DNA from 4 places in the Bradyrhizobium sp. ERR14 genome. Region 1 is predicted to be linked to each of the others. Evidence: riboswitches for the same ligand, from Rfam matches in the RefSeq annotation. Region 1 holds a riboswitch; each other region holds the start of a gene.

Region 1 (4,950 bases):
CGGGCCTGCTCGGCATCAGCGCCGAAGAGATCGCGGGCAGCGGCACCGGCGTCGATGCGGCCGGCCGCGCACATAAGGCCCGCGTGATCGACGCGGCGATCGCGCGTCACGGCGTTGGCGGCGCTTCGCCGGAAAAAATCCTATGCGCCGTTGGCGGCCTCGAGATCGCGGCGATCTCAGGTGCGATCATCGCGGCGGCGCAGCGCCGTATTCCCGTATTGATCGATGGCTTCATCGTATCGGTGGCAGCGCTCGCAGCAGTGCGGCTCAATCCGTCGTGCCGGCCGTTCCTGCTGCCGTCGCATCAATCTGCGGAGCAGGGGCATCGGCTGGTGCTGCGCGCACTGAACGTGCAGCCCTTGATCAGCCTCGATCTCCGGCTCGGAGAGGGATCGGGCGCCGCCATCGCGCTGCCGCTGGTGCGGCTCGCCTGTAGCCTTCACAACGGCATGGCGACGTTCGCGCAGGCCAATGTGCCTGACAGACCTAACTGATCCGCTGATTGACGGAAACGACACGCCAGCCGGCCGCGAGGCGATCGATCCGGGTCAGCGACAGCGGATCGACCACGAAGCGCAAGGCGCCCTGCGGCGTCAGATCCAGCGCGATGCAGAGCGCGGCGCGGATGGTGCCGGAATGCACGACGAGCGTGGCCGATCCGGCTGCGATCCGCGACAGGCCCAGCCGGACACGCGCGACCTGATCCGCAAAGCTTTCGCCGCCCGGCGGCCGTCCGCCAGCCGGATCGCTCCAGAACTGCGCATAGGCCTCGCCGCGGGTCGCCTCGAGTTGGTCATGGCGATGGCCGGTCCAGTCACCAAAATCCTGCTCGCGGAATTCATTGACCAGCTTCGGCTCGAGCCCCAGCGCGCGTGCCGTCTCGATCGTGCGCCGCGACGGGCTGGCATAGCCGGCGGCATCCGGTGGCAGGCGCCGTCGCACAGCGTCCAGTTGCACGCGATCGCTGAGATCGGCCGGCGCGTCGGCGGCATGGATGGTGCCTGTGACGCCCGCGACGGGCGCGTGCCGTATCAACCAGAGGAAGGTCTCGCCTTCCATGCTCATCTCCAAGGAAGTTGGTCGTTGTGGCCATAACGCCGCAACTGGCACATTGACTCTGTTGTGATGGTAATCCTAGATGCTCGCGACGGTTTCCCCGAGAGGGGATGAAAAGGGAATACGGTGCGGGGACATTGTCCCCAACGCCGTGGCTGCCCCCGCAACTGTGAGCGGATAATCCTTCGTCAGAAGCCACTGGGTCCTCGGTCCCGGGAAGGCGACGAAGTGGTGATGACCCGCGAGCCAGGAGACCTGCCGTCAGCCGTGGTCACACGCGAAGATGTCGGTCGGGGAGTACAGACATTCGGCTTCATCGGACGGCTGAAGAGCCAAAAGGTGAGACCTCGTTCGCTGTGACGTGCCACTGACGTCATACCGAGGTCCGAAAACCGTGTCTTCCATCCGTATCGTACGACCGCGACAATTCATGCTCGCATCCGCTGCGCTCACATCCTTTGCCGCGCTCGATCTGCCCGCTGCGCTGGCGCAGCAGGCCCGGGAACCCCTGCCGCCGGTCGAAGTATCGCCGGCCCAATCCCGCAAGCAGGCCAAGCCTGCCGGCCGGGAGGCGCAGAGCACGCGCCGGGAAGCAGCGCGCAGGCCGGCGGCCGCAGCAGCGATGCCGAAGCCCGTCGTGCCGGCTGCGGCACTCCCGACGCCGCTCAACAGCAATGCCGTCGCCGAAAGTGCCTCGCGGCTCGGCCTGACGGTGCGACAGACGCCCGCGACCGTCGAGGTGATCTCCGCCGAGACCATGCGCGAGCAGGGCTATCGCACTGTGTCCGACGTGGCCCAGGGCGCGGTCGGCGTCACCGCCGGCGATAATCCGGCCGAACCTTCCGCCTTCTCCATGCGCGGCTTCACCAACAGCCAGATCAACACGCTCTACAACGGCATCAAGATCGGCCCGCAGAACATGACCTCGCGGATCATGGACACCGCCAATCTGGAAGCCGTGGAATTCCTGAAGGGCCCGGCCTCGCTGATCTCGGGTGAAGGCGCCGCCGGCGGCGCGATCAATTTTGTGACCAAGCAGCCGCACACGGGACCGATCCGGAACGAAGCTGATTTCTCCTGGGATTCGCTGAATTCGTTCCGCGCGCATTACGGCTCGGGCGGCAGCACCAACGTCCAAGGCCTCGACTATCGCTTCGACATCAGCCGTTCCGCGCTCAACGGCTTTGCCGACGACACCAATACCAAGATGCTCGATGTGTCCGGCCAGCTCAATTACCGCATCTCCGACAGTCTCAAGATCTGGGGCGCGATCGAGTATCGCGAGGACCGTTCGAAAGCCTATTGGGGCGCGCCGCTGGTGCCGATCGCCTTCAGCGGCTCGCACGCGACGACGAGGATCGTCTCCGGTAATTACTTCAACAGGACTGATCTTGGCGCGGTCACGATCGACGACCGCACCTTCAATACCAACTACAACGTCCTCGACAATCGCAATGTCGCGCAGGAGGTGTGGCTGCGCGGCGGCTTCGAGCTGAAGCTGGCGCCGGACCTGACGCTGAAGAGTCAAGCCTATGGCTACGGCGCCGAGCGCACTTGGTTCAACAACGAGATCGAGGCGTTCGATTCCACCAACAACCAGGTGTATCGCGAGCGCTTCTATGTCGCGCACAGCCAGCGCCTCGTCGGCAACATCACCGATTTGATCTGGGACGCTGATATCGCGGGTTTCGACAATCGGCTGGTCACGACGTTGTCATCGAGCTATCTCGACTTCGTCAGGCCGGGCGCGGCAAACTTCCCGAACGATTATGTCTCGCTGGTCGATCCCAACCGCGGCTTTTACGGCTCGCTCACGACGCAGCAGCAGACCGCGCGCATCAACAACGAGGCGCTGTCGTTCGAGGACCGGCTGAAGCTGACGCGGACCTTCGCGCTGATCGGCGGCCTGCGCGTCGAGCATATCGGGCTCGACCGCAATTCGACCGATTCCGCCGGGCTTGTGAGAGCCGGCTTTCCGTTCACGAAAGACTGGGCGCCGGTGACGGGCCGCATCGGTTACACCTGGGAAGCCGTGCCCGGCCTGACCTTCTTCAGCCAATACGCAACCGGCGCCGACGTCGCCGCGAACACCAGCTTCCTGCTGTTGCCGACCCAGCCGCTCGATCTGACGACCTCGCGTACCTACGAGACCGGCGTCAAGCACCTGTTCTGGGACAACAGGGCGGAGTGGTCGTTCTCGGCCTACGACATCGTGCGCAAGAACGTCTATGCCGCGGCCGGCGGCATGGCGCTCAACATCGCCGGGCGCCAGGAATCGAAGGGCGTCGAGCTTGCCGCTTCGGTTCGTCCGATCGATCCGCTGCGTCTGTGGGGCAACATCGCCTATGTCGATGCCCGCTATGCCGACTACAATTTCGCCGGCGGCTCGTTCTCCGGCAATACGCCGCCAAACGTGCCGCGCATTGTGGCGAATGTTGGCGCGTCCTGGCGCTTCTTCACGCCCTGGCCGGTAGAGCTCGGCATCACTGGCCGCCATGTCGGCGACCGCTACAACACCGATGCCAATGTCGTGACGATGAAGGCGTATACCGTCGCCGACGTCTATGCCTTCGTCGACATTCCCAAGACGGTGTTCAACGCGGTCGATCAGGCCCGCCTGACCTTCCGCGTCCGCAACATCACCGATAAGCGCTATGCGATCTGGGGCGATCCATTCTATCCCGACCAGATCCTGCTCGGCGCGCCCAGGACCTACGAGCTTTCGGCCGCGTTCAAATGGTAGGATCATGAACGCATGATGGGCGCGATCGTCCTTACGCATCGCTGGCTCGGGATCGCGTTCTGCCTGCTGTTCGCGATGTGGTTCGCGACGGGGATCGTGATGCACTTCGTGCCGTTTCCGTCGCTGACGGAAGCGGAACGGTTTGCCGGCCTGGCGCCGGTGGATCGCGAAGCGGCGAGGATCCCGGTTGCGGCGGCGGTCGCTGTGAGCGGGGTCGTGGACGCCGTGCGCGTCCGGCTGATCCAGCGGAGCGATGCAGCGGTCTACATTGTGTCGGGATCATCGCGCGTGCGCGCGGTCCGCGCCTCCGACGGAGCGGATGCGTCGGTCGCAATTGCCGATATCGTCCTTGCGATTGCGCGGGAGCACGCGCGCAATCGCGGGCTCGATGCCGTGCGGACCGCGGTCGTTGCCCGTTCGGACTATGATCAGTGGAGCGTGCCGAACGGCTTCGATCGCCACCGGCCGCTGTTTCGTGTGGCGCTCGGCGATGCTGCCGGGACGGAAGTCTATGTCTCCTCGTCCACCGGCGAGGTCGTCCTGGATACGAGGCGGCGCGAGCGGGGCTGGAATTGGGCCGGCAGTGTGCTGCACTGGATTTATCCGACGGTCCTGAGAAGCAACTGGCTCCTGTGGGATCGCTCCGTCTGGACGCTGACATTGCTGGCCCTGATCGCGGCAATGCTTGGTGCGGTGCTCGGGATCGCTCGGGTGAAGCTGCGAGGGCGCCGGATGTCCTCGCCCTATCGTGGCTGGCACGCGTTGCACCACGTCATTGGCCTCGCGGCAACAACGTTCGTGCTGACATGGAGCCTCAGCGGCTGGCTCTCGATGGATCACGGCCGGCTGTTCTCGCGCGGACAATTGACCTCGGCCGAATCCGGCGTGATGAACGCGCCGCCTGATTGGGCGGCTACCTCATGGCTCGATCGGCAGCCAATATCGCCCTCGGCCCGTGAGATCGAATGGTTTGCCTTCAACGGCAGCGTCTATCGCCGCGATCGGGTGAGCCTCGACCGTCAGGTCTTGATCAAGGCAGGGGACGCGTCCCGCGACGGACCAAGGGAATTTCTGGATAGGCATGAGATCCAGAGTCTCGTGGCGCACCTTGCTGCCGGCTGCGGCGCGGCGTCCGTTCTTGCTGGCAACGA
Region 2 (4,950 bases), on a different contig from region 1:
CGGCCTCGCGGATCGAATGCAGCGCGCAGTTGGCGGGCGGCAGCGACCATGTTCGCTAGCGCCGGCCGAACCTCCTCCCATTTGCGCGTCTTAAGGCCGCAGTCCGGATTGACCCAGAGCTGCGAATCCTGCAGCCGGGTCCGAGCCAACGCCATCAGCTCCTTCATTTCGCCCGCGTCGGGAACGCGTGGAGAGTGGATGTCGTACACGCCCGGCCCGATCTGATTCGGATATTCGTAGTTCCTGAACGCGTCGAGTAGTTCCATTTTCGACCGCGACGTCTCGATTGAGATGACATCTGCGTCCATTGCAGCGATCGCACCGATGATGTCGTTGAACTCCGAGTAGCACATATGTGTATGAATTTGCGTTTGATCAGCGACGCCGGATGAGCAGATGCGGAAGCAATCCACGGCCCAGTCGAGATAGGCGGTCCACTCCAATCGACGCAACGGCAATCCTTCGCGAAGTGCAGCTTCGTCGATCTGGATCATGGTCGCACCAGCATTCTCGAGATCGCGGATTTCGTCTCGGATCGCGAGCGCAATCTGGCGGCAGACCTCGCTTCTGGGAATATCATCGCGAACAAAGGACCAGTTCAAGATCGTCACCGGTCCGGTCAACATCGCCTTCATCGGCTTCCTCGTTAGTGATTGCGCGTAGCGCCACCAGCCTACGGTGATAGGCTTCGACCGCACTACATCGCCAAACAGGATCGGTGGCCTGACGTAGCGCGATCCGTAGGATTGGACCCATCCATTCCTAGTAAACGCGAAGCCGGCGAGTTGCTCACCGAAGTACTGCACCATGTCATTGCGTTCGAACTCGCCGTGCACGAGAACATCGAGACCGATGTCCTCCTGCCAGCGTACGGCGCGCGCCGTCTCCTCCTTGAGGAACCTGTCGTATTGCTCGTCGCTCATAGCGCCTCGGGCATGCGCCGCACGGGCATTCCGGACTTCTTTGGTCTGCGGAAACGATCCGATCGTCGTGGTAGGAAAAGCCGGTAGTCTGAAACGATTGCTTTGGATCTCGGCACGACGGGCAAATGGGCTCGCGCGCCGACGCATGGTCTGGTCGATCGCTTTCATCCGGACAGCGACATTGGCATCATGGATTTTCGGCGAAGTCCGGCGGACAGTCGCGGCACATTCCGACTCGGCAAGAGCTAGCGCAACATTCTGGTCGCCTGCGAGTGCCCGCGCCAGGATCGCGAGCTCTCGCATCTTCTGGACCGCGAAAGCAAGCCAGCTCTTGACGTTGGAAGCGAGCCCGGTTTCGAGTTCAACATCGACCGGCACATGAAGCAGCGAGCAGGATGGGGCAATCTGTACACGATCCTTGCCGAGCTTCGCAATCGCGGGTTCGAGCCGCTTGCGCAGCGACGACAGATTCGACCGCCATACATTCCGGCCGTCGACGACACCGAGCGACATGACGAGATCACTTCGGCCGCCAGCGATGATCTGGTCCAACAACTGTGGCGCCCGAACCAGATCGAGGTGCAGTCCGGCGACTGGCAGGCTCAAGGCGGTGTCCAGATTGTCCCCGAGATCGCCGAAATAGCTGGTGACTAAGATGTTGATGGCCGGCCCCTCCTTGGCGAGCCGGTCATAGGCATGTCGCAAAGATTGTCGCGCCCTCTCATCCAGATCAAGAACCAGGCAGGGCTCGTCGAACTGAACCCAATTTGCCCCACGTTTGGCCAATTCCTGCAGAACCTCGATATAGGCCGGTATCAGTTCATCCAGTAGTGAGAGTGGCTGGAACGCAGGATCGGGACTCTTGCCGAGCTTTAGGAATGTGACCGGCCCGATCAGGACAGGGCGGGTCTGAAAGCCAAGGGCCTTGGCTTCCTCATACTCCTCGATCGGCTTGCGAGAGCATAGCCTGAAAGTCTGTCCCCTGTGAAACTCGGGGACCATGTAGTGGTAGTTGGTGTCGAACCACTTGGTCATCTCCTGCGCGGGTGCGCCAAATCCGCGCGGTCCGTGACCGCAACTCGCATCCTGATCGTCGCATTGTGATCCGCGGGCCATGGCGAAGTACGTCTTGAGCGAAACGGATTCGGTTTTCGAGGCGTAGATCTCCGGGATGGCGCCAACCATGACACTTGTGTCGAGCACCTGGTCATACAGCGAGAAATCGTTCGATGGAATGACCGTGACGCCGATAGATTTCTGACGAGCCCAGTTCGCGGCACGCAGGCCAGCTGCGTCCTCGAGCAACTGCTGTTCGCTGCTTTTTCCGGCCCAGTAACTTTCGAGAGCGAGTTTGAGCTCGCGCCTTGGACCGATGCGTGGCGTTCCGAGGGTGGCAACCGGAAGCGAGAGAAGAGTCATAGCGTGAACCCCATGTTGGGGGCAAAGGCCATGGCGGACGCAGGCAGGGGAAGTCGCGCGGTGCGACGGCTGCTTGGCGCACCACCGGGACACCCCGCCCGTGGACGAATATATTGTCGGGGCAGGTCTCCTGGCTCGCGGGTCATCGCTTCTGTCCGGCCTTCCCGAAGCCGCGCAGGCTTCAGTGACGTCTTTGGACAGCGGCTTGCCGCTCACAGTTGCGGGGGCAGCGCCGGCATTGTCACCGGCTTCCCTCTTAGCTCCGGATCAAATGGAAACCGGAGAACCTCGACGGCTTGGATTATCGGCAAGAGAAGTCTTCCGTCAACCTCTCAGATTATGTCTCACGCTGATGCTGCGACATCTGCTACGCGAATCACCGTGCATCACGTTGAGATGATGTAGAAGCGCTTTCAATCGGCGATATCGGAATGACCATCGCAGCTGCCCGCGGGCCGCACGCCAGATTGGGACAAATGCGGCTTGCGCGGGTCGGGACTGCCACCTCGAGCAGAACGCATCTCCGGCTTCCCAGCGGTTCTTGAGCACGTCCACCATCCAGTCACCTTCTCGGCCAACAGGATCCGTGTTGAATAGGCCCCAGCTGGCAAGGCCAGCAACATACCCCGCCAGCACGTTGATTTGCAGTTCAGCAAGACTCAAAATGCTCGGTGGTGAAGATCGGCTTCGCGTGGTTGGCCGTCGAGTGCAAAGCGCTCCGGACTGAGGCTGTTCTCGAAGCGCCGCGTGTCGCGAGGGAGCGCCAAACGCACCATGGCCCATTGGCCGCAAATGCCCAAACGCATGGCAGAGATCGAAACGCACATTCTGGCAACGATACCGGACCAAACCGTCGCGTGACGAGGATGCATAAGCCGCGCTGGATAGCGCTGAAAGGAAACATCGAGACCTGCCAGTCGGAAAGTCGACAAAGAGGACACAAAAGCGGTGTGAAATACCGTCCATCACCTGGCACGAAGAATGCAAGACTTCGGCATGCCCAGTCTCCTCCTGCTGGGCATGTCCGGCACAGCAAATTGAAGCTGTCGCCGGCAGCGAAGTTAGCGGCGCGTGACATAGAGGGGAGTGCCTGCTCGCACGGGACACCATCGGTCTCCCCGTCGCGTCGCCGCTAACTTCTTGCGCTCGCGCATAGCAGGTTAAAGGTTGCCCCGCTTTAGAATGACGTGTGGATGAAAGCAGATAGGCTGACAGTTATGAGGAAAATGTCTGGAAGACGCGCGTTATGGTTTTGTCTCGGTCAATCCCTGATCTGCCTGGCCGGGTTGGCTGCGACGAACAACAGTGTTCGCGCCAACGAGAGCCCCCTTATCGAAAGATTCAAGTCAACGTGGCGAGCGCAAGACGGCGAGACAATAGAACAAATTATCTCCAATGTCTCGAAGGTGGCGCAGTTCGTCCCTCGAATGTGGGGCGTCGCTGAACTTGACGAAAATGACCATGTTTTCGTTTCGTGGACCAGGCACCGCGATGATACATCAGACGAACAGTACGTTATCACCTGGAAGATCGCGCTCGACGGCACGATTCAACTTGCGTCGACCTATGCCAAACCGATGGAATTGGGCTGGCGCGCCCTGGCGCTCTCGTTGATCGCCAGTGAAGTCAAGGATGGCGAAAGGGACGCAAATTTTGGCTTTCTGCATGATCCGAGCAACTTCAACTTTGTGACGACCATGCAAGGCCGGCTCGGCGATCTTCTGCGGCAGGGCCGCTGCACTATCGTTGAACCTGTTGGAGTGGACTACTTGCCGAAGCAGAATGACAAGCCGACCGAGAAAGGTGATCTGTGGCGCGTTTTGCTTTTAGTGAACTGTAATATCCCAGGGCCCCGTTTTTTTACATACAACGGGGTCATCACTTTCGAGAAGAGCGAAGGGCAAGATTGGGAGCCGCAATCCTCCTTTGCCAAGCGTATCGCGGCCTTTCCTCCTGGCTCCTGGTTCGCTCGCATGGAGCCAAAGGAACAGGAAGAGTTAGAGGGGAGCGAAGGCCCTCGCTAAAATGGTCGCGCAGAGCAAGATCGCGCCGTAGCTCCTTTACGGCCGAACGTCTGAGCAACTACAGACATATTAGCTCTAGTTTACGCCTTCAGCAGTCGCGAGCCTTTCCTGCAGCTTTCAGCCCGTCAGGAAAAAGTCGGGCAGCACGATTGCCTCCGATTCCTTCTGCGAGTAGCCGAGCTCAGCGGCGCGTGCCAGCTGGCGAGATTTGGCCCCCGGCGCGCCCGACGCGGTGGGAGGACACCAATCCACGAGGGAACCACCTCCTCCATGCCACTCTTCAAGGGACCGGGCCTGAAGATGCTTCGGGCCCAAGCCCGATCCGGCTGTGCGCCGCCCATCGCGCGACTGACTGGCACCCGCAAGAGCGTAAGCATGACGACGCCGAGGCGGCACGCGGGATCGAGTGCTGCGACGAAACGCGTTAAGACGGTAATCGGGCAGTGTCAGTGGGCCGGCAATGCCCTCTGAGCACCGGCCCTTTTCCGAGTGCCCACGGCGAGAGCCCCGGAGCCGTGCGCGAAGCTTCGAGGACCGAACTGAGTCGGCGCTAGATTTCCTCGCGCGCATTCGTCTGCGCGTCA
Region 3 (4,950 bases), on a different contig from region 1:
CCCTCGATATCCCCAGAGGTCTGGGTCTTGAGCTGGAACGTTTGCGGGATCGCAGCGAAGGTCAAGGGATCGAAGGAAGGCCCCGAGGAAAGGCGCTCGTCGACATCAGGCGTGCGGAACGCGCGCGCAATGCGGCCGAACAGCGAGACCTGGTCGTTGAGGCGATGCTCGGCCCCGAGATGCAGCGCATATTGGGTCTCGTTGCTCGTCAGCGGCAGCGCGCCGATGTCGGCGTTGAAGGGAGCTGCCGGGTCGAAATTGTCGCGTGCCGCAAGTCTGACGTTCTGCACACGCGCTCCGTAGGAGATGTCCGTCGTGGACGCGATTCCCAATGTGTGCTGGACATAACCCGCAACCGTCTGCTGCCTGAGGTCGTAATTGTGCCAGGGGGAGAGCCCCTGCCCCGCGCCGCGGTTCTGCTCAAAGCTCGCATCGTAATAGTCGATGCCGGTCAGGAGCTGCGACGGCATGCCGAGCAGCAGGCTCTTCACGCTGAGCCGCGGTGTGATCGACCAATTCGTCAGATGGGAACCGACATAGGTCGACGTGAAGAACGCCGGAACCGGCGTCGGGGTGGAAAAGAAAGCACTCTGCTGCTTCTTGTCGCGCACGCCGCCGTCGACAATGAGATCGACGCCGTTGACCAGGGTCTTGGTGAAGCCCGCGGTCGCACCAAAACCCTGCTGGTTGGCGTAGTTGAACGGCGTGCTTGTCCCTCGCCGGTTGGCCCTGAGCTCGTCGAGGCCGATGGAGGGATCGACGGTGCGGCCGCCCGGCAGTCGCAGCTCCTGATTGTCGCCGCTGACGGTAAGAAAAGCACTCAGGCCCAGCGTCGTGTAGTTGAGATTGCCGACGCCGTTCTGCTGCGAATAGCGATTGTTGTCGCGGTAGCCATCGGTCCTGACCGTATTGCCGTAGAACGAGGTCGACCACGGACCGGAATTGAGCGAGGTCGAGACATTGCCGAGCCTGGTGTTGAACGAGCCGAAGCCGGCCTCGATGCGCGCGGTCACGGGCGGTCCGCCGACGCCATTTTTGGTAACGATGTTGATCACACCACCGACCGCGTTGTCGCCGTAGAGCACCGCGCCGGAATTTCCCCGCGTGACCTCGATGCGTTCGATCGAATTGAGCGGGATGGTGGAGAGGTCCACCTGCGCCATGTCGACGTCGTTCAACCGTCGTCCGTTGACCAGCACCAGCGTGTTGGCGGTGGCAAAGGCGCCGAAGCCACGCAGGTCCACGCTGGTCTTGGCGCCGATCTGGCCGCCATAGAGCGTCGTGAGTTGGGCCCCCGGCGTCTGCATCGCGATGATCTCGGCAAGCGTCTGCGATGGCGAATGCGCGATATCCGCGGCCATGATGACGGTCGTGGCAGCCCCGACGATGCCGCCGCCGCCGGCGGCAGCCTCACCGCCGGAGCCCGATGAGCCGGCGCCATTGCCTGCCGGCGCGACAGTCGTCCTCGCCCGCTGCCGAGTCGCCTCGCCGTCACCGATCGCCCTCGCCCGCGTGCGGTTGTGATCGTCGGGCTGCGTCACTTCGATCGGCGGCAATTGCTCGGCAAGCGCGTGCTGGGCGAAGGCGGAGGACAGATCGAGCGAATGGAAGGAAACGGATGCGAGCAGGCCGGCGGCAAGGCGCCTGGCGGCAGAGACGATACGGGACACAATTGTAACCTCGGTATGACGTCAGTGGCACGTCACAGCGAACGAGGTTTCACGGCAGAGCGATGGATTGCTCCGGTGAAGCTAATGTCTGTACTCCCCGACCGACATCTTCGCGTGTGACCACGGCTGACGGCAGGTCTCCTGGCTCGCGGGTCGTAACCTTGCGTCGCCTTCCCAGGACCGAGTTTCCCAGTGGCATGAGACGAAAGATTCACCGCTTACAGTTGCGGGGGCAGCCGTGGCGTTGAGACAGATCCCTGCGTTGGGACAATCCCGCACCACATTCCCTTTTGATCTCCCTGAGGAGAACCGTCGCCGATCATTTACGAGCCGTTGGCCCCGGGAGTCAATCGACCGGTCGATGCCGGGCGCTCAGGTCCGCCCTCGCACACGTTGCGCCTGGGCCCAGGCGACAGCGACGTCGCGCGGCGGAACATCGACGCGCTTGATCGGGGTCAATTCGCCGGAGGCCGAGACGATCGCGGTCTCCTCGCGACGACAGCGCGTGCAGACAAAGCGGACCTCGTGCGGGGACGCCGACCAGCTCGACCGCTTCACATTGGCCGCCATCGGCCAGGCATCACAATGCGAGCACGACACCAGAAATCGACCGGGATCGAGCATACCCATTTCCATCGGACTCCGCGTCCTGCCCACCTGCTTCAATGATTAACCCAAGTGAATCGTTCCGGTGCCCCAGCACCGCCCCTGGGTGCGCCGGAGAAAGCGGTAGCCTCAGCGCGCGCCCTTGAGGGTGCAGGAGGTGGTGCAGGTGACCGTGGTGCCGCGATCGCACGATTTGCACGCACTGACGCACTGGTTCATGTCGCGGGGATTGTAGCTGTAGTTCCGCATCGGGCAGGTCAGCGTCGAGCCGGTGATATCCTGCTCCTGGTCGCAGGCCGCCGTCATGAGCGCGACTATGATCACGGCAACGAGGCGCATGTGATTGCCCTGTCAAGCATGGCAAATGACACTCGCGAGGTGCGCTGCAATGCAGCGAACCCCGGCCTTTCCACCACGAGCGATCGCTCGCGACGTCAAGGATGCGCGCCAAACCTTAAGAACGGATTGCAGCCGGCGTCAGGCCGCAGCCTTGGTCGCGATCGCCTGCCGCATGTCCACCGCCAGCTGACGGTACTGTTCCGAGAGTTTCAGATAGAACTCGCGCTTGGTGCTGTCGGTGGCGAGCTTGGCGATCAGCTCGCATTCGGCGGTGAGCGTCTCGAACCGTTCCAGCCTGTCCTGAAGTTCCGTCATCGGCGTGTCCCCGTCAAACGCCTCAAGGACATCCAACCTAAGCCCGGGAAATAGGTCACGGCGAACATCGTTATCGAGTAGAAACGTTTTTTCCGGACAGGGCGGGCCGACCCAACAAAAACGGCTATTTCTGCTCCAGGCGCCAGGCGCCGTCCCACCCCTCCTCCGGCGGCTTGGCCTCGAATTGCGCGATGCGGCCGAGCATCGTGCGCGAGGGGCCGTCGCCGGGGACGGCTTCGAGCGCGGCGTTGAAGGCGGCGCGCGCCTCGTCGAAGCGGCGGGCCCGATAGGCCGCGAGCGCTTCGGCATAATGCGTGCGCAGGCTGTCCTGCGCGGCGGTGAGCGCGCCGGCCCGCGCCATCACCTCGAAGATCGGCTGCGGCGCGCTCTGGCCGGCGACCGCCAGACGATCGATCTCGCGCAATTCGAGCCGCGCTCCGATCGCATCAGCAGTTGCCTGCGAGATCAGGATGCGGGTGCCGTAGACCTTGTTGACGGCCTCCAGCCGCGACGCCAGGTTCACGGCATCGCCCATCACGGTGAAGCTCATCATCAATTCGGAGCCGATGCTGCCGGTCAGGACCTCGCCGGTGGCGATGCCGATCCGCAGGTCACACGGCGCCGGCATGGCGCGGATGCCGAGCAGGTCGGGCAGCTGCTTCTGCAGCGCGGGCACCTGGTCGACCATCTCGGTTGCGGCGATGCCGGCCAGGAGCGCCTGCTCGTCCTCCTCGATGAAGGGCGGGCCCCAATAGGACATGATGGCGTCGCCGATATATTTGTCGATGATGCCGCGATTGCTCCTGATCGGTCCGGACATCACCGTGAAATAGTGGTTCATCACCCTGACGAGGCCACGCGGGGTCATGCCCTCGCTCATCGAGGTGAAGCCGCTCATGTCGCAGAACATGATGGTCATGACCCGGCGCTCGCCGTCGATCGCGACCTCGGGCCGGTCGATAAGCCCCTGCACCACCTTGGGATCGATGTAGCGGCCAAAGGTCTCGCGGATGCGCTCGTTGTGCCTGAGCTGCTCGGTCATGCGGTTGAAGGCCGCGGCGAGCTCGCCGATCTCGTCCTGCGTGGAGACGGTGATGGTCTTGTCGAAGCGGCCGGCCTCGACCTCGCGGGTGCCGGCGAGCAGCAGCCGCACCGGGCGCGTGATGCCGCTGGACACCAGGAGCGCAAAGGCAAAGCCGACGATCGCCGCGAGCAGGGTCACGACACCCGAAACGACGATCGCCTGATGCTGGCGGCTGATCACCTGCGACGTCGAGAAGAACACCTGCGTCAGCATGTCGGCGCGGATCGCATCGACCTTGCGGTTGAACTGATCGCGTAGCACGTCGATGTGTTCCAGCGTGCCGCGGGCCTCGGCCATCTGCCTGGCGTCGACCTGCTTGAGCAGCTTTGCATGGTCCTCGTTCAGATCGCGCCGCAGCTCGGTGACGGCGGTCTCGATGCGGATATCGATCCGTCCCAACGCGGCATTGTCCGAATACGTCCTGGGGTCGTCGATGATCGCGTTGACAAGCGAACGCGCGGCCTCGGCCTCCTCCTCGATCTTGCGATCGGATGTCTCGAACTCGCGAAGGCGCGCCGCATAGGCCTCTTCGTCCGACGGTGACTCCATTTTGGTCATGACCATCCGCCGCAGCGCCAGCCCCCGCTCCAGCGAGCGGATGTTGGCGCGAGCCAGATGGCTGTAGGCCGGGATGTAGCGGTTGGTGAGCTCGTCAAGCAGGACGCCGACCTGGCTCGACATCACCATCGACAGGATCGAGGTGACCAGCATCAGGACGATCAATCCGAGGGCGATACCGACGATCTTGCGCCTGATCGACTGGTTGAAAATCGGCATAGCTGCAGGGACAAAGGCCAAAGGGACGGAGCAAGGGAACTCCATACACCGGATCTGGCTGCGGGAACACGCGCAATCTGCTTCCTCCTGGCGCCCTGAACCAAGCCTGACCGTCGCAGGCCCGGATCGTTAACAAAGGTTAAAGAAGCTGACCTTTGC
Region 4 (4,950 bases), on a different contig from region 1:
TGTAACGCGGGAAGTTGAGCAGCATGGCGAAGCTCGCGAACAACGCCATGCCTTCGGTGAAGGCGCCGAACATCGCCAAGGTCCGAGCGACATCGGCCACGCTGTCGACGCCGAACTCGTGCATGTAGTCCGCCTTGGCGCGCATCTCGGCATAGCCGCGGAATGCCTCGAACTCGGTCTTGGGCATGCCGAGCGTCTTGAGCAGCAGCGCATAGGCGTCGATGTGGACCGTCTCCATGTTGCTGAAGGCCGACATCATCATCTGAACAGTGAGCGGCTGGAAGATCGGGATGTAGCGCTTGAGATAGTTGTCCCCGACCTCGATGTCCGACTGAGTGAAGAAACGAAAGATTTGGGTGAGCAGCGCGCGCTCGCTGGGGGTGACGCGGTCCGACGCCCAGTCCTTGAGGTCGGCGCCGAGCGGCACCTCCTCGCCCATCCAATGGGTCTGCTGCTGGCGCTTCCAGAGCTCGTAAGCCCAGGCGTAGCGATCGACATCATAGGTTCCGGTCGAGTCGAGCAGCCCCACTCGTCCCTTGCCGATCAGCGTACGCGGATCGACGGCCGAAAGATCGATCACTGACATGCAAGGCACTCCTCATAATCAGTACGCTGCGGCTGCGGCGCCGCCACCTCGTCGCTGTCGCCGATCTTGCCGGCGAACGACGCGCGCGAGATAGACTTTGAGCGGCAGTAGTAGAGGCTTTTCAATCCGCACTGCCATGCCGTCCAGTGCAGCATGTGAAGGTCCCATTTATCGACATCGGCTGGGAGATAGAGGTTGATCGACTGGCTTTGGCAGATGAACGGGGCGCGGTCGGCGGCAAGCTCGACGATCCAGCGCTGGTCGATCTCGAAAGCGGTGCGAAAGATCGCTTTCTCGTGCTCCGACAAGATGTCGAGACGGGCCACCGATCCTTCGTGTGCTATAATCGACTGCCACATCGCCGAAGTGTCGGCGCCCTTCGCCGCAAGCACTTTGGCGAGATGCGGATTACGCACCGAGATGGCGCCGGACAATGTCTTATGGGTGTAGATGTTGGCCGGGATTGGCTCGACGCAGGCGCTGGTGCCGCCGCAGATGATGCTGATCGAGGCGGTCGGCGCGATTGCGATCTTATGGCTGAAGCGCGCCATCACGCCGCGTTCCAGGGCATCCGGGCACGGACCACGCTCGCGCGCGAGCGTCACGGATGCCGCGTCGGCGTCGCGACGGATTTTTCGGAACATGTTCAGATTGAACGACTTGGCCATGACACTTTCCATTGGAATGCCCTTGGCCTGCAGGAAGGAGTGGAAGCCCATGACGCCGAGGCCGACGGAGCGCTCACGCAGGGCAGCGTAGCGGGCACGCTTCATGCCGTCCGGCGCCACCGTGATGAAGTGGCTGAGCACGTTGTCGAGGAAGCGCATGACATCCTCGATGAAGGTGGGCTCCTCACTCCACTGGTCCCAGGTCTCGAGGTTGAGCGACGACAGACAGCAGACCGCGGTGCGCTCCTCGTCGCGATGATCGATGCCGGTCGGCAGGGTAATTTCGCTGCACAGGTTGGAGGTCGAGACCTTGAGGCCCAGCTCGCGCTGATGCGTGGGGAGCGCGCGGTTTACGGTGTCGATGAACAAGAGATAAGGCTCGCCAGTCTGGAGCCGGTTCTCAAGGATGCGTTGCCACAGCTGGCGGGCATCGATCTGGCGGACGACCTCGTTAGTCTTCGGGCTCCGCAGTGCGAACACGGTGCCGGCGCCCACGGCACGCATGAACTCATCGGTGACGTTGACGCCGTGATGCAGGTTGAGGCTCTTTCGGTTGAAGTCGCCGGACGCCTTGCGAATCTCGAGGAACTCCTCGATCTCGGGATGGTGGATATCGAGATAGACCGCCGCCGAGCCGCGCCGCAACGAGCCCTGGCTGATCGCCAGCGTCAGGCCGTCCATGACGTGGATGAACGGGATGATGCCTGAAGTGACGCCGCCCTTCACCTTCTCGCCGATCGAGCGAACATTGCCCCAGTAGGTGCCGATGCCGCCGCCGTTGGAAGCAAGCCAGACGTTCTCGTTCCAGGTACCGAGGATGCCTTCGAGCGAGTCCGCCACCGAGTTGAGGAAGCAGGAGATCGGCAGGCCGCGCGTGGTCCCGCCGTTGGAGAGCACCGGTGTGGCCGGCATGAACCATAGCCGGGACATCGCATCATAGAGACGTTGGGCATGCGCAACATCGTCCGCGAAAGCGCAAGACACCCGCCTGAACATGTCCTGGTAAGTTTCGCCGGCGAGCAGATAACGGTCGGTCAGCGTCAGCTTGCCGAACGACGTCAACAAGTCGTCGCGCGACGGATCGAGCGTGAGGTCGGCCGGCTTTGGCGATGGCGCGAGGGGCCACGGCAGCGGAGCCGGCGATGGCGAAAGGGGCACCAGACACGGCTCAGGCGCGGCAGGCTTCGCCTGCGCTAGGCGCGGCCGCACACTCGGTGGCGCGACGAGATGACCATGCTGATCGAAATCGTAAGACGGCGACATCGGCAACCCCGCGATGTTTGAGGCTGGGGGCCGTGCGGACGACTTGCGAGGAGATCGGACAAATATCACCAGCTGCAAGCGACCCACCGGGGCACCCCGCCCGAGGACTTTCGTTCAGTCGCGGCAGGTCTCCTGGCTCGCGGGTCGCTGGGGCTGTCGGCCTTCCCAGCGCTGTCGCGCCAGTGACCATGATGACAACCGCTCGCCGCTTACAGTTGCGGGGGCAGCCTCGGAATAGCCGTTGCCGGCGCACCGGGTTCCCTCTTAGCTTCCATCCTACGAGATGCGGGAATGGAAGACCGTGACGGGCTACATATAGGCGCCGCTCGCGGAGATTCGTCAAGGCGGCGCCGTCAAGTTAACGAATTGGAGCAGCCCCGAGGTCAAGGTTCGGCGAGCGCTTGTCGTGGAGATCTCGCGCCAAGTCGCAAAGGCTCGCTCGCGCGAAACACGACGGGAAGTCGGCAGTGACGGCTCCGAGAGAGAGGATGTGGAAAAGGTTCGCGACCTGATCATGAACTGAGAGAAGTTGAGCCTGACGGGACGATTTGAAACGCTTCATGATCCGATCGCGTCGCCTGTTACCCTTCCGGCGTTCCTGGTCTGGACTATCCCTTCACCCGGCGATGTCCGCTGTAAGTGCTTCCCGTCGAGTCTCTACCCCTCGCCCTGGCAGGGGCTTGGCTCGGGGAATCACTTTCCAACTGAAAGTGCGTTATGTGATGGGCCACGCGACCGTGGGGCTCGCAGGCGGCGTGGACGCGCGCTTTGTTCACGATTCCAAAAGCTGCTTGGTTTGCCTCCATGAACATTGGAAGGACGAGAAACATATATCCAAACCGCGTCTCGATAATACCGGAATCGTCACGCCGTTAGGGTGCAATGCGCCTACATTCACCGGAGGAGGCTTTGATCTGCAAGAAGTCTCGCTTGAAGTCGTCCGCAGTGCGGTCGGATTGCTCTCAGAAGGGAAGTACGACCCTGACCTTGCCCCACGGGCATAATCCAGTTTGAAGTTCGTTCTGGCCCACGACAAGGACCAGAGCATGAAGCGCAGCCGCTTTTCGGAAGAGCAGATCATCGGGATTTTGAAGGAGCACGAGGCCGGCGTTTCGGTTGCCGACCTGTGCCGCTAGCACGGCGTCAGCGACGCCAGCATCTACAAATGGAAGGCGAAGTTCGGCGGTATGGAGGTGTCGGAGGCTAAGCGGCTGAAGGCACTGGTGTATGGTCCGCCCCGTCCGTGCAAGGGTTCGTAACAGCAAAAATGACGCTTACAGTTGCATAAATGTATCCGGCCTCTCGCGAGTGGACTGCGGTTGCAGCCAGGCCATGATGAGATCCGCGCACGCCGTTCCCAATAAATGGTTCGGGCACGAAGCCCGCTTTTTTGCACAGGGCTTACGGCATGTTGATCCACTGTTTCGTCATCACTGTTCCCGAGCCTTGCAATCGAAGCCAGAAGCGTCAGGTGAAAGCAGGATCTCTGCGTTCGTAGAGAGCTCCAGGCTTGTTCAAGACCACCCAGACAATGCGGGCCATCTTGGCCGCTAGGGCGACAACGGCCTTGTTCGGATGCATCCGAGCCTGCAGCCCGTCGAGCCAGTTTCCTAGGCGATCGCGCGTCCGGTCCAAATGCCGGAAGCAAGATCGCGCGCCATGCACTAAAAGTTTTCTCACATAACGGTTGCCGCGTTTGCTGACGCCAAGCAACGTCTGTTTTCCGCCGGTCGAGTATTGCCTGGGCACTAACCCCAGGCAGCAAGGTCGCGGGCCTTGCGAAACTGCAGCCCATCACCGATCGCGGCAAGTACAGCGGTCGCACCCAATACGCCGATACCAGGGATTGTCATCAGCCGGCGTGTGACGTCCTCCCGATCGGCGACCGCTTCGATCTCCTGTGTCACTTCGCGGATCCGTTCTTCGAGGCGGCGGAGATCAGCGAAAAAATCGCCCACCAGGCGACGCATCACTGGTGACAAATCGTTTCCTTCGTCATTCAAAGCGCGCGGCAACTCGAGTTTGAATATTCCGGCACCCTGACGCAAAGGTACGCCGTACTCGAGGCAGAAAGCCCGCATCTGATTGATCAGGCGTGTCCTCGAGCCGACCATCTGCTCACGGATCCGATGCAGCGCTTGAAGATCGACTTGGTCCTCCTCCTTCACGGCGACGAAGCGCATTGTCGGTCGCGTCGCGGCCTCAGCGATCGCCTCAGCGTCGATGATATCGTTCTTGTTTGACTTCACGTAGGGCTTCACGAATTGCGCGGGGATCAAGCGCACCTTGTGACCTAGTGCCTTTATCTTCCGGGCGAGCCACTGTGAACCGGCGCAGGATTCCATGCCAACTATGCTTGGTTGTGCGCGAGCAAAGAACTGAAGAAGGGTCTCCCGTCGAAAGCGAGCTTTCTGAACAGGTGTGCCGTCGCAG

Evidence for each region. A riboswitch is a leader RNA that binds a small molecule or an ion and turns the genes downstream of it on or off. The one in region 1 is predicted to bind cobalamin.
Region 2: another riboswitch for cobalamin. It lies ahead of metE (5-methyltetrahydropteroyltriglutamate--homocysteine S-methyltransferase); the one in region 1 lies ahead of GGD62_RS31370 (TonB-dependent siderophore receptor).
Region 3: another riboswitch for cobalamin. It lies ahead of GGD62_RS04885 (TonB-dependent receptor domain-containing protein); the one in region 1 lies ahead of GGD62_RS31370 (TonB-dependent siderophore receptor).
Region 4: another riboswitch for cobalamin. It lies ahead of GGD62_RS39945 (ribonucleoside-diphosphate reductase subunit alpha); the one in region 1 lies ahead of GGD62_RS31370 (TonB-dependent siderophore receptor).

What each region holds. Positions count from the first base shown of each region.
Region 1 covers NZ_JACIHD010000017.1:63,407-68,356, forward strand. The annotation lists gene cobT (nicotinate-nucleotide--dimethylbenzimidazole phosphoribosyltransferase) at 1-494, shown strand, start outside; gene GGD62_RS31365 (histidine phosphatase family protein) at 487-1,059, opposite strand; cobalamin riboswitch at 1,132-1,334, shown strand; gene GGD62_RS31370 (TonB-dependent siderophore receptor) at 1,451-3,799, shown strand; gene GGD62_RS31375 (PepSY domain-containing protein) at 3,812-4,950, shown strand, end outside.
Region 2 covers NZ_JACIHD010000012.1:141,577-146,526, reverse strand. The annotation lists gene metE (5-methyltetrahydropteroyltriglutamate--homocysteine S-methyltransferase) at 1-2,342, opposite strand, end outside; cobalamin riboswitch at 2,445-2,648, opposite strand; gene GGD62_RS27960 (nodulate formation efficiency C protein) at 3,536-4,366, shown strand.
Region 3 covers NZ_JACIHD010000001.1:981,510-986,459, forward strand. The annotation lists gene GGD62_RS04885 (TonB-dependent receptor domain-containing protein) at 1-1,670, opposite strand, end outside; cobalamin riboswitch at 1,784-1,999, opposite strand; gene GGD62_RS04890 (hypothetical protein) at 2,043-2,306, opposite strand; gene GGD62_RS04895 (hypothetical protein) at 2,406-2,615, opposite strand; gene GGD62_RS04900 (hypothetical protein) at 2,754-2,930, opposite strand; gene GGD62_RS04905 (adenylate/guanylate cyclase domain-containing protein) at 3,055-4,791, opposite strand.
Region 4 covers NZ_JACIHD010000043.1:11,515-16,464, forward strand. The annotation lists gene GGD62_RS39940 (ribonucleotide-diphosphate reductase subunit beta) at 1-586, opposite strand, end outside; gene GGD62_RS39945 (ribonucleoside-diphosphate reductase subunit alpha) at 577-2,517, opposite strand; cobalamin riboswitch at 2,622-2,836, opposite strand; partial or broken gene GGD62_RS39950 (hypothetical protein) at 2,857-3,097, opposite strand; partial or broken gene GGD62_RS39955 (transposase) at 3,564-3,740, shown strand; partial or broken gene GGD62_RS39960 (IS110 family transposase) at 3,985-4,950, opposite strand, start outside.